One region of the Rhizobium aureum genome, then DNA from elsewhere that is predicted to be linked to it. Evidence: predicted binding sites of a transcription regulator. Region 1 holds the regulator's gene; each other region holds the start of a gene.

What was found. The regulator PhoB, encoded in region 1, activates phosphate uptake and scavenging genes when phosphate is short. The targets are predictions, from matches to a motif close to TGTCATNNANCTGTCAT.
Region 2: a site for PhoB is predicted at 1,540-1,556, ahead of PH552_RS25075 (phospholipase C). Genes of this name have one in related genera too.
Region 3: a site for PhoB is predicted at 1,128-1,144, ahead of PH552_RS16300 (acetoacetate decarboxylase). Genes of this name have one in related genera too.
Region 4: a site for PhoB is predicted at 1,630-1,646, ahead of PH552_RS28410 (BtaA family protein). Genes of this name have one in related genera too.

The regions. Positions count from the first base shown of each region.
Region 1 is NZ_JAQJCI010000009.1:122,682-125,742, reverse strand. Features, by position in the region: gene PH552_RS20895 (hypothetical protein) at 1-155, shown strand, start outside; gene PH552_RS20890 (GcrA family cell cycle regulator) at 282-809, shown strand; gene phoB (phosphate regulon transcriptional regulator PhoB) at 1,000-1,683, opposite strand; gene phoU (phosphate signaling complex protein PhoU) at 1,715-2,428, opposite strand; gene pstB (phosphate ABC transporter ATP-binding protein PstB) at 2,480-3,061, opposite strand, start outside.
Region 2 is NZ_JAQJCI010000014.1:51,309-54,369, forward strand. Features, by position in the region: gene PH552_RS25065 (WD40 repeat domain-containing protein) at 1-292, shown strand, start outside; gene cysE (serine O-acetyltransferase) at 411-1,226, shown strand; gene PH552_RS25075 (phospholipase C) at 1,644-3,061, shown strand, end outside.
Region 3 is NZ_JAQJCI010000006.1:18,347-21,407, forward strand. Features, by position in the region: gene ppk2 (polyphosphate kinase 2) at 1-113, opposite strand, end outside; gene PH552_RS16295 (3-hydroxybutyrate dehydrogenase) at 210-998, opposite strand; gene PH552_RS16300 (acetoacetate decarboxylase) at 1,203-1,949, shown strand; gene PH552_RS16305 (patatin-like phospholipase family protein) at 1,988-3,061, shown strand, end outside.
Region 4 is NZ_JAQJCI010000019.1:69,641-72,701, reverse strand. Features, by position in the region: gene PH552_RS28415 (class I SAM-dependent methyltransferase) at 1-336, opposite strand, end outside; gene PH552_RS28410 (BtaA family protein) at 333-1,580, opposite strand; gene PH552_RS28405 (serine hydrolase domain-containing protein) at 1,772-3,061, shown strand, end outside.

The DNA.
Region 1 (3,061 bases):
CAGGTGCGAGAAAGCGCTTGCCGGCAAAAGAGACGGCTTCGGCGGCTCCTATTGCAGAAATGCCACGCCGGGGCAGCAAGTTGGGGAAAACCTCGAAATCGATTCCTCAAGATTCCCGCGACTCTTGTCACGGAGTCAGCCTCACACTAGGTTAAAAAGCAATTGCTAGACTGCATGCGGCGGAACTAGTCACCACAATTTTAGAGCGTTTCGCGCCTCGTTCCCATGCGAGGCAATGGTGAGGGATTCTGCCATCGGAAACGCGACAGCGGAGACAGGGCATGAATTGGACAGACGAACGCGTCGAGAAGCTGAAAAAGCTATGGTCCGAAGGGTTGAGCGCCAGCCAGATCGCTGCGCAGCTCGGTGGCGTGAGCCGTAATGCCGTTATCGGCAAGGTACATCGCCTGAACCTTCCCGGCCGAGCGAAGGCCGGCGGCACGGCAACCGCGACGCGCACGCCGAAGCGCAGTGCTGCAGCACCCCGCGCCACGAGCTACGGATCGCGCGTTGCAACACGGACGGTCGTCACCCGCCAGCAGGGCGTAACCATGCTGAAGGAAGAGATCGAGGTCGATTCCGTCAACGAAATCCAGTATCGCCCGGCTGCGAACGTCGTCGTTCCGATCTCCCGCCGCCTCGGCCTGACGGAGCTGACGGAGCGCACCTGCAAATGGCCGGTCGGCGATCCGCTGAAGGACGATTTCCACTTCTGCGGCAATGACAGCCCGGATTCGTCGCCCTACTGCACCTATCATCAGCGCATGGCCTACCAGCCAGTGCATGACCGCCGGCGCAACAACGGCTGAAAGTGACAGCAAGACAAAGAGCAACAGGCCCCTCGAGGCCCGTTTTTCTATTTCCGCCGCTCCTGCATAATTCCTTAAACCGGAATCGATTTAAGAGAAAATTATGCAGCATTTCAAGATGTTACAGCGACCTTAACGCGTCTTGAAAGACGCGTGGAGCTGTAATGTTGATACCCGAGCGGCAAGCCGCTCAGGCTTCCATGGAATAGCCCGCGCCGCGAACGGTACGGATGACATCCTGCATATTGGAGAAATTGAGCGCCTTGCGCAGGCGGCCGACATGGACGTCGACCGTGCGTTCGTCGACATAGATATCGTGACCCCAGACGCCGTCGAGCAGCTGCGAGCGCGAGAAGACGCGGCCGGGCGAGGACATCAGGAATTCCAGCAGGCGGAATTCCGTCGGCCCCAGCCGCACTTCGCGGCTCTTGCGGTGAACGCGATGAGTTTCGCGATCGAGCTCGATATCGCCGCAACGCAGCACCGTGGAGAGCACCTCCGGACGGGCACGCCGCAGCATCGCCTTGACGCGGGCCATCAGCTCCGGCGTCGAGAACGGCTTGACGACATAGTCGTCCGCGCCGGTCGAAAGCCCGCGCACGCGCTCGCTTTCCTCGCCGCGGGCCGTCAGCATGATGATCGGCAGGCGCTCCGTCTCCGGCCGCATGCGCAGCCGGCGGCAGAGCTCTATGCCCGATACGCCGGGGAGCATCCAGTCGAGGATCAGGAGATCGGGGATGCGCTCCTGGAGACGCAGCTCAGCCTCATCGCCTCTTAGGATCGTGTCGACCTCGAAGCCTTCGGCCTCAAGATTGTAGCGCAGCAGAACGCTGAGCGCTTCCTCGTCTTCTACAACAGCAACTCTCGGAACCATGCGCTTATGGTCTCCTTTCTTCACTTCCAGATTATTCCGTCACCGCGCCGACGGTATTGGCGGTATCATCCTTCGGACGCTCGCCTTCGGGCTGAGCGCCGGTCGCCATGTAATAGATCGTCTCGGCGATGTTGGTGGCATGGTCGCCGATGCGCTCGATGTTCTTGGCGCAGAAGAGAAGATGCGTGCAGGTGGTGATGTTGCGCGGATCTTCCATCATGTAGGTCAGCATCTCGCGGAAGAGCGAGGTGTACATGGCGTCGATTTCCTCGTCGCGCTCACGGATCGATACGGCCTTGTCGGGCGAACGGGTGGCGTAGACATCCAGAACTTCCTTGAGCTGGCTCAGTGCCAATTCGGAAAGGTGTTCGATGCCGCGGGCGAGACGGCGCGGAACGCCGGTGCCCTGCACGGCGATGACGCGCTTGGCGGTGTTCTTGCCGAGATCGCCGACGCGCTCCAGATCGGAAGCGATGCGGATCGATCCCATGATTTCACGAAGGTCGGCTGCCATCGGCTGACGGCGGGCGATGGTGACGATCGCCTTGTCGCCGACTTCGCGCTCGGCATGGTCGAGAACGACGTCGTCGGAGATGACCTTCTGCGCAAGGGCAGCATCGCTTTGGACCAATGCGCGTACGCTGTCGCTGACCATCTGCTCGGCCAGGCCGCCCATTTCCGCAATACGGCGCGTCAGGAACTTCAGGTCTTCGTCATAGGCAGAGAGAATGTGTGTGGAGACCATTTTTCTATCCTCAAGGTGAACTGTGTGAAAGGGGCCGCGCGCTTGATATCATCAACCAAAACGGCCCATGATGTAATCCTGCGTGCGGTAATCGTCGGGATTGGTGAACATTTTATCGGTGTCGTTCTCCTCGACCAGATGGCCGAGATGAAACATTGCGGTGCGCTGCGAAACGCGGGCGGCCTGCTGCATGGAATGCGTCACGATGACGATCGTGAAGTTTTCCCGCAGCTCGTGAATGAGATCCTCGACCTTCGCCGTTGCGATCGGATCGAGCGCCGAGCACGGCTCGTCCATCAAGATGACTTCCGGACTGACGGCAACGGCGCGCGCAATGCACAGACGCTGCTGCTGACCGCCCGACAGGCTGGTGCCAGCATCATGAAGCCTGTCCTTGACCTCGCCCCACAGGCCCGCCTTCTGCAGGCTGGTCTCGACGATATGATCGAGATCGGCCTTGGAGCGATGCAGGCCATGGATGCGCGGCCCGTAGGCGACATTTTCGTAGATCGACTTCGGAAACGGGTTGGGCTTCTGGAAGACCATGCCGACGCGGGCGCGCAATTCCACGACATCGATGCTGTTGTCGTAGACGTCCTGATCGTCGAGCGTAATCTTGCCGGTGACGCGGCA
Region 2 (3,061 bases), on a different contig from region 1:
CGTCTGGCCCTTCCAGGGCAAGGATGGTCCGATGGGCAAGGCGCCGTTGGAGCTCGGCACCCGCGCCAACATCATGGCGACTTCGGTGAAGTTCCACCCCGTCGAGGATATCCTCGCCATCGGCTTTATCGATGGCATGATCCTTGCGGTGCGCATCGGCGACGCCAAGGAAGCGCTCTTGCGACGGCCCGGCAAGGGTGCCATTACGTCGATGAGCTGGAGCAAATCCGGCAAGCTGCTCGCCTTCGCCTCCGAAGCCGGCGACTGCGGCGTCGTCGACATCTCCGGTTAAGGCAATTCAAGGAAAAGTGCGCAGCGGTTTTCCGTCCGGAATTGCGTGAAAACAATGAGACAGAGCAGTTCATGGATACCGTGGATCGCTGAACTGCTCTAAGCAGAGAGACAGGATCATGCCCCAGTCAGGAACGGCAATCGCCGGAAATGCGCCTAAACCAGCCGAAAACGTCTGGGATGTGATCCGTTGCGAAGCCGCCGAACTGGCGGCGCGCGAGCCGACGCTTGCGCCGCTGCTGCAGGCGCAATTGCTTGCCGGAAACTCCGAGGCCGAAAGCCTTGCCAACGTATTGGCCGCTAGGCTTTGCGTCGTCAGGATCGAGCACGGCGACATGCTTTCTCTGCTATCCGACGTACTGAGGCGATATCCCGCCATCCTGCAAGCAACGGAAGCGGATCTTGTCGCGGTGCGAACCCGCGACCCCGCCTGCACAACCTACCTGCATGCTCTTCTGAACTTGAAGGGTTTTCATGCCCTGCAGACGCACCGCATCGCCCATGCGCTCTGGACGGAAGGCCGCAAGGAAATTGCGAGCTGGCTCTCCAATCTCGTCTCGCTCGTCTTTGGCCCGGATATCCATCCGGCCGCGAAGATCGGCACCTCGATCATGCTCGACCATGGCTCCGGCATCGTCATCGGCGAAACTGCCGTGATAGAGGATGAGGTTTCCATCCTGCAGAACGTCACGCTCGGCGGCACCGGCAAGGAGAGCGGCGACCGTCACCCGAAGATCCGTCACGGCGTGATGATCGGCGCCGGCGCCAAGATCCTCGGCAATATCGAAGTTGGCGCCTTCAGCAAGGTTGCCGCGGGCAGCGTCGTGGTCAAACCCGTGCCGCCGCACTGCACCGTCGCAGGCGTGCCTGCCGTGGTCGTGCGCATCCATCGCGCCGACGAGATCCCGGCTGAGACGATGGATCAGAATATCTGATTTCAGCTGGGACTGTGGCCACCTCCTGGTTCAAGGCATCGTCGTTTTCGCCGCGCTTAACGGCGCTGCACCTCACCATGAGGTGAAGCAAGTTCCGTGGCGAGGCGCGCAAATCGGCCCTCGTGCTGAGGAGGCCCGAAGGGCCGTCTCGAAGCACGAGAGCGGGTGAGGAAACAACCGCAGGCAGTCCGTGACATAAGGTAGCACCGTAAACGCTCCAGACAGGCGACTCGTACCGTTCCGCATCCAGCACAGCAGAATCAAGTGCTTGCCGAAGATGCGATATCAACGGCTGAATCGCCTGCCCGTCACCCTTCATGGAACTGTCATGCTCCATTGATAGCTCGAAAGGGTTCTCTATGCCCGGCGTGGCGCAAATGCGCCGGAGCAATGCCCCCACTCGAAGAGGATATGACGATGATCAGTCTTTCACGTGGCGCCGCGCTTATCGCCGGCAGCGCGCTTACCCTTGTTTTGCTCTGTTCCGCCGCCGGTGCCACTGACCTAAGCCCGGCACCGAATACCGCGACGCCCATCAAGCATCTTGTCGTGATCTTCCAGGAAAACGTCTCCTTCGACCATTATTTCGCGACCTATCCCAAGGCAGCGAATGTCGATGGCGAACCGGCATTCAAGGCGGCAGACAACACGCCAACCGATATCAACACGCTCGCCAATGCCGGTCTTCTCGACAACAACCCGAACAAGACCAACACGGCAAACGGCGCCGATGCGGCGGCGCCCTTCCGGCTCGATCGTACGCAGGCGGCGACCCAGTCACAGAACCACGGCTATACCGCCGAACAGGCCGCCTACAACAACTTCGCTATGGACCTTTTCCCAGCCAATACCGGCCGTGGCACCAAGGGTGCCGCCGGTGCCTTCGGCACCAAAGGGCAGGTCATGGGCTATTATGACGGCAACACCGTCACGGCCTTTTGGAATTATGCCCAGCATTACGCGCTGAACGACAATTCCTTCTCCACCAATTTCGGCCCCTCGACCCCTGGCGCGCTGAACCTGATTTCCGGCCAGACCAACGGCGCCATCCTGCCGCCCGGCTACACACTGGAAAGCGACGGCACCTATTCCAAGGGCCGCATCGTGCCTGACGGCAATGGCGGCTGGACCGCGATCAGCGATTTCGACCCGACCGGCGACGTCTGCTCGGTCGGCCAGACGGCGCTGATGTACGGCAAGAACATCGGCGACATGCTGAACGATCACAAGATCACCTGGGGCTTCTTCGAGGGTGGCTTCGACCTGTCGCTGACCAACCCGGACGGCACGACAGGTTGCAAGCGCGCGACCACGTCGACCATCACCAAGGTCAACTACGCCGACTACATTCCGCATCACCAGCCGTTCCAATATTATGCCTCGACCGCCAACCCGACGCATGCGCGCCCCTCTTCGGTGGCGGCGATCGGGACGACCGATGCGGCAAACCACCAGTACGACATGACCGACTTCTATGCGGCGCTGAAGAACGGCAACATGCCGACGGTCAGCTTCCTGAAGGCACCTGCCTATCAGGACGGCCATGCCGGCTATTCCGATCCGCTCGACGAACAGGAATTCGTAACTGAGGTAGTCAACACCGTGCAGAATTCGCCGGATTGGAAGGACACCGCCATCATTATCCTCTACGACGATTCCGATGGCTGGTATGATCATGCCCATGCGGTCGTCAATCCGTCGAAAATCCCGGTCAAAGGCTATGACGTGCTGAGTGGCGACAGCTGCTCCACCGGCACCGCCCTCCCCGGCGTCAATGGCCAGCCGGCGCAGGGACGCTGCGGCTACGGCACGCGCCAGCCGCTGCTTGTGATTTC
Region 3 (3,061 bases), on a different contig from region 1:
GCGACCAATTCGTCCAGCCGGTCCTCTTCAAGCTGCATCTCCAGCTCTTCGTCGAAGCTGTCGACGATCTCATCCTTGATGCGGCTGAGCGGATCCTGGGTTTCATCAGTCATTATGCGCCTCCTGCTCTGTTTTCATGTTGATGCTGTGGCCTATAGCCACAGAAAGCCGGCGCGGTTTTCGAACCTGCGCCGGCTATGGTTTCGGCATTACTCAGCGGTCCAGCCGCCGTCGACGGAAAGCGTCGTGCCGGTAATCTGCTTGGCGGCGTCGCCGCAGAGGAAGACGGCGATGGCGGCCACTTCGTCGACGGTCACGAATTCCTTCGTTGGCTGGGCGGCGAGCAGCACATCGTGCTTGACCTGCTCCTCCGTCATGTTGCGCGCCTTCATCGTCTCGGGGATCTGCTTCTCGACGAGCGGCGTCCAGACATAGCCGGGTGCGATGGAGTTGACGGTCACGCCGTCCTGCGCGGCTTCGAGCGCGATGGTCTTCGTGAGGCCGGTGATCCCGTGCTTGGCCGAGACATAGGCGGACTTGAAAGGCGAGGCGACCAGTGCGTGTGCCGAGGACGTGTTGATGATGCGGCCCCATTTGCGTGCCTTCATGCCGGGAATGGCTGCCTTGATGGCGTAGAAGGCGGCAAGCAGGTTGATGCGGATGATCGCTTCCCATTTGTCGTCGGGAAACTCCTCGATCGGGGCCACGAACTGGATGCCGGCATTATTGACGAGGATATCGAGGCTGCCGAAGGCCTCCTCGGCTTCGCGCACCATTGATGTCACTTCTTCGCCATTCATCATGTTGGCGCCGGAGTAGCGGCATTGCACGCCGAAATCGGCTTCGATGGCAGCCCGTTCCTTTTCGATCGCATCGGCATCGCCGAGGCCGTTGATCGTTACATTCGCGCCTTCGGCGGCAAAGGCGCGGGCGATCGCAAGGCCGATACCGCTCGTCGAACCGGTGACCAGCGCATTCTTCGAAATCAACGAACCCATTAGGCTACTCCCGCGATCGCTTTGACATGGTTGGGTAAGGGGAAATGCTCAGGATGAGCGCACACTGCCAGCCGGATATGTCGCTTTGATAACAGTGGCCGGTCCGCTCCCGCGCAACCATTTGGCAGCTGACACTTCACTGTCATGCAACCGTGCAAGTTTTCGCTCCGGCGCCCGGCGATTTCCTCCAACGACGGACATAAGATGAAGGTCGAAGACATTCTGAAGCATGCCTATGCTATGCCGCTGACCAACCCTTCCTATCCCCCGGGACCCTACCGATTCTTCGATCGCGAATATATCATCATCACCTACCGCACCACGCGCGAGGCGCTTGAGGCTGTCGTGCCGGAGCCGCTCGAAATCGACGAGCCGCTGGTGAAATACGAATTCATCCGCATGCCCGATTCCACTGGTTTCGGCGACTATACCGAGACCGGACAGGTCATCCCCGTGCGATATCGCGGGCAGCGGGGCGGCTATGTCCACTCCATGTATCTCGATGACGATGCGCCGATCACCGGCGGCCGCGAAATCTGGGGCTTTCCGAAGAAGCTTGCCAGTCCGAAGATCGTCAACGAGGGCGAGGTCATCGTCGGCACGCTGCATTACGGCAGCGTTCTCTGCGCGACCGGAACGATGGGTTACAAGCACAAGCCGATCGAGCAAGGACCGCTTTTGTCCGCCCTCTCGGAGCCGAATTTCCTGATCAAGATCGTGCCGCATGTCGATGCGACCCCGCGCATCTGCGAGCTCGTGCGCTACTATCTGACCGATATCACGATCAAGGAAGCCTGGACCTCGCCCGCTGCTCTCGATCTCAGGCCGCATGTCATGGCCGACGTGGCGCGGCTGCCTGTGCTGGAAGTGGTTTCGGCGGTTCATTTCACTGCCGATCTGACGCTTGGGCTTGGCGAAGTCGTTCACGACTATCTCGCCGAGCGCAGGTAACTGAAAGCCTCATTGTTAGACCTTAGTGGAGACGGACCGTGCTTGAACGAAACACCAAGGCCGCAGCCCCGACCATCCCGGAAATTGCCGCTCAATATGATCGCGTCGCCCTGGTCTTTCAGGGCGGCGGCGCGCTCGGCGCCTATCAGGCCGGCGTCTACCAGGCGCTTGCCGAAGCCGGATGCGAGCCGACCTGGCTTTCGGGTGTGTCGATCGGCGCGGTCAATGCCGCCATTATCGCCGGCAACGAACCAAGCCGGCGCCTGCAGCGTCTTGAACAGTTCTGGCAGATCATCTCCGGCCGCAAGATCTGGGCCTATACGCCCGAAGGCGATTTCTTCCGCGATATCCGTAATCGCACCAGCTCGTGGATGACGATGACCATGGGCCAGCCAGGCTTCTTCAAGCCGCGCTTTCCTAATCCATGGCTCGAATTGCCGGGCGCCGAAGGCGCGACGAGCTTCTACGATTCGGCGGAGCTGAAGAAGACATTGGAGATGCTGATCGATTTCGACCTTTTGAACGATGGCAAGAAGCGTTTCAGCGTCGGCGCGGTGAATGTCCGCACCGGCAATTTCGTCTATTTCGACACCGACAATATCCGCATTGGCCCTGAGCACATCATGGCGAGCGGCGCGCTGCCGCCGGCCTTGCCGGCCATCCGCATCGAAGGTGAATATTATTGGGATGGCGGCATCGTTTCCAATACGCCGCTGCAATATCTGCTCGATCAGGAAGAAGACCGGAGCTCGCTGGTCTTCCAGGTGGATCTCTTCAGCGCGCGTGGCGTCCTGCCGCGCAGCATGCCGGATGTGCTGTCGCGTCACAAGGACATCATGTATTCCAGCCGCACGCGGCAGAATACCGACAACTTCAAGCGCATTCACGGGCTGAAGATGAAGCTCCTGGGTGCGTTGAGGCGTGTCCCGAAGGATCAGCTGACACCGGAAGAGGAAGAGCTGATCGCCGATTACTCCGATGCCGGCGTCGTCAACATCGTGCATCTGATCTATCAGCACAAGAATTATGAAGGCCATGCCAAGGACTATGAGTTCTCCGGCACGTCGATGCGCGAGCATTGGGACATGGGACTGGAGGACACCAAGCGCACG
Region 4 (3,061 bases), on a different contig from region 1:
GGCAGTCGCGTCGGCAACGCGGAAATCCGGCATCTGCTGCAGACCACGGAAATTATTTCGCGCCGAAATCAGCATTTCCTGGGAGATGTCGAGGCCATAGAAGCGAGCGGAGGGGAAGCGGCGATAGGCGAGCAACATGTTGCGGCCGGTGCCGCAGCCCACTTCTAGGAAGGAGCCGCCGGCAGGCACATTCAGGTGCTCGATCGTGCGGTCACGCCCGAACAGGTAGTATTTGCGGGTCAGGTCATAGATGTGGCGCTGATAGCGGTACATGCCGTCCATCAGCTTGGCATGGTTGTTATCGCTGGTTTCTATGCCCGTATCCGCCTGGCTCACGCTTTTTTTCCATAAATGTGGAAGCCGCCGTAGATGGCCGAGCGATCGCGTGCATTGAGCTCCTGCGAACGCTCCTCGAAATAGACCCATTGGTCGCGGATCGCTGGAGAAAGACGACCCTCGATGATGCTCTTTTCGGCGGCCGTGCGGAAGATGACGCGGGCGCCTTCGCGCGCCGTACGGGTAATCTCGGCCCAGAGACTGTTGAGCTGCTCGTCCGTCATCCAGTCCTGCGCATCAAGCAGGACATAGCGATCGCGCGAGGCGGCCGGCTTCGAGGCCAGAAGCTCGGTGAAATTGGCGTGATGCACGTCGACGCGGTCGGCATTGGCGCGGATTGCGGCATAGTGCTCCGGCTTGAGATAGGTCGGCAGTGGACCCTGATGCTGGGCGGCGTAGCGACGCGCGAACGCCTGCCAGGCAAAATAGTTGTCGCGCATCGGGAAATGACAGGCGAGCTTTTCAAGACGGTGCTTCAGCACGGCAGAAATGGAATCGTCGCCTGCAAGGCTTGCGAGTTCGTCATATTGCTGCGGCGGAATGCCGAGACCGAAGAGCGAGCTTTTGCGGCCAAGCAGCCAGCGAACGGCCCGCTTATCAAAGATCGGAGCGATTTCTTCGTCGAAGAACTGGCGCTGTTCGCGCATGGTGCGGGCTTGCGTCATCTTGTCGAGACGAACGCCATTCAGGCGCGCCAGCACATGGGCCGCGCCGATGAAGCGGCCGAGAAGGCCGGTCTTGTAGATATTGCGATTGAAGACTGTGATCCGGCGGCGGCCATAGAGGTCGCGACCGTCCCAATAGCTGGAGGTCGCCGCGTCGAGGCGCGATGCGATGAACTGGTCGTAGGCCTGGCTGTTGGCGGTAACGCCCGGGGTGCCGAAGAAGCGCACCAGGTCTGCATGGCCGGGTAATAAGCGGAAGGCTGCGAGCTTCAGCTTGTTGAGTGCGATGTGATGACGGTTCAGGTCAACGACATCGATCGAGGCAGGGTTCTGCGAGAGATAGGCGAGCATGTTGCAGCCGCCGGAACCGATGGTGACGATGCGGTGATGCGGCTGAAGCTCCATCGCTTCCATGTCGACATCCGGATCCTCCCAGATTTGCGGATAGACGAGGCCCGAGAACAGCATTCCGAAGAGGCGCTCGGAGAGGCCGGCCTTGGACAGCGCCTTATGCTGCAGGAGAGCGTCCTTGAGTTTCCGGTTCTTTTGGAGACCGGCATCCGGGGCGAATTCCGTCATCTGAGTCTTGTCACCAATTTGTGAGGTTCAGGGCGTGTAACCCGGCAATGCTACAGTCTGATGACGCGGGCTGTTGGCAGATCAGGCGGAAAAGCACCCTTGCACATATTTAAGGTGCCGCAATCATCATAGGCCTTTCATATTGCTGCGTTTCCTGATTGTCTCCACGTACCTTTTGGAGGGCGTGTGACATGCGTTTGATATCGAGAGTGATCGGGGCTCTTATTGTTTTGCTGCTGATCATTGTCGCCGGCGGAGCCGTCTGGCTTTCCCTTTATCCGCCGGAATTGCTCAAGGTTGGCGATGGCTATGCCGCAAAGATGGTCTGCTCGAACACGTTCGTGGCAAAACGCGATCCGGACAAGGTGCTGGAAGAAGACGTGCAGGCCCCCGGCAATCCTGCGCTGAAACTCATCCGCGTTTCCGTCGATCGCGACGAAGGTGTCGTGACCGCCCGTTTCCTTGGTTTGTTTGCGCCCAATTATGCGCTTTATCGCGGTGCGCTCGGCTGTACGACGGTTCCCGACGGCGATTTGCAGGGAGCGCGCAGTGCCGTCTTCCTGAACAAGATCAAGGCTCCGAAGAGTGATGCGTTATGGCCGGATGGGGATGTGGTCAACGTCGGTCAGGACGAGCAGGGGGCGAAGCTTGCCAATATCGTCACGAATCCGGATCTCGCCGGCCCGGCCATGCGGGCGATCGTGGTCGTCAAGGACGGGCATATCGTCGCCGAGACCTATGGCGACGGCTTCAGCAAGGCGACACCTCTCATCGGCTGGTCGATGACGAAAACCGTCAATGCCGCCATCATCGGTCGCCTGATGCTGGCGGGGCGTATGTCTTTCGACGATCAAAACCTTTTGCCGCAATGGAGCGCGGACGAGCGCAGGAACATCAAGCTCAGCGATCTCCTTGCCATGGAAAGCGGTCTTGTCTTCAACGAGTCCTATGGCAGCGTGTCCGATGTGACACGCATGCTCTATCTCGATCCGGATACGACCAGCGTTGCGGCCGGTGCGCGTCAGGTCGCAGCGCCAGGCGAGCGCTTCAGCTATTCGAGCGGTACGTCAACCCTGCTTTCGCGCCTTTGGATGAATCGGTTGCCCAATCTGAGTACCGCCATCTCCTATCCGCGAGAAGCGCTTTTCGGACCGCTCGGCATGTACAGCGCCGTTTTGGAGGCCGATGAGCGCGGGACCTTTGTTGGCAGTTCCTATCTTTACGCCAATGCTCGCGACTGGGCGCGTTTCGGTCAGTTCCTGCTTCAGGACGGCGTCTGGAACGGGCATCGGTTGCTTCCTGAGGGTTTCGTCGGCGCCATGCGCACGCCGACAAAGGCGTCGGAAGGCGTCTATTCTCAGGTTCAGGCCTGGCTTGCAGGTCCGGGCGGCTCGAATGCGCAATACGGTCTGCCCGCAGATACGTTCTGGATGAGCGGCCACGACGGCCAGACGGTAGCCATCGTTCCGTCCGCCAATCTC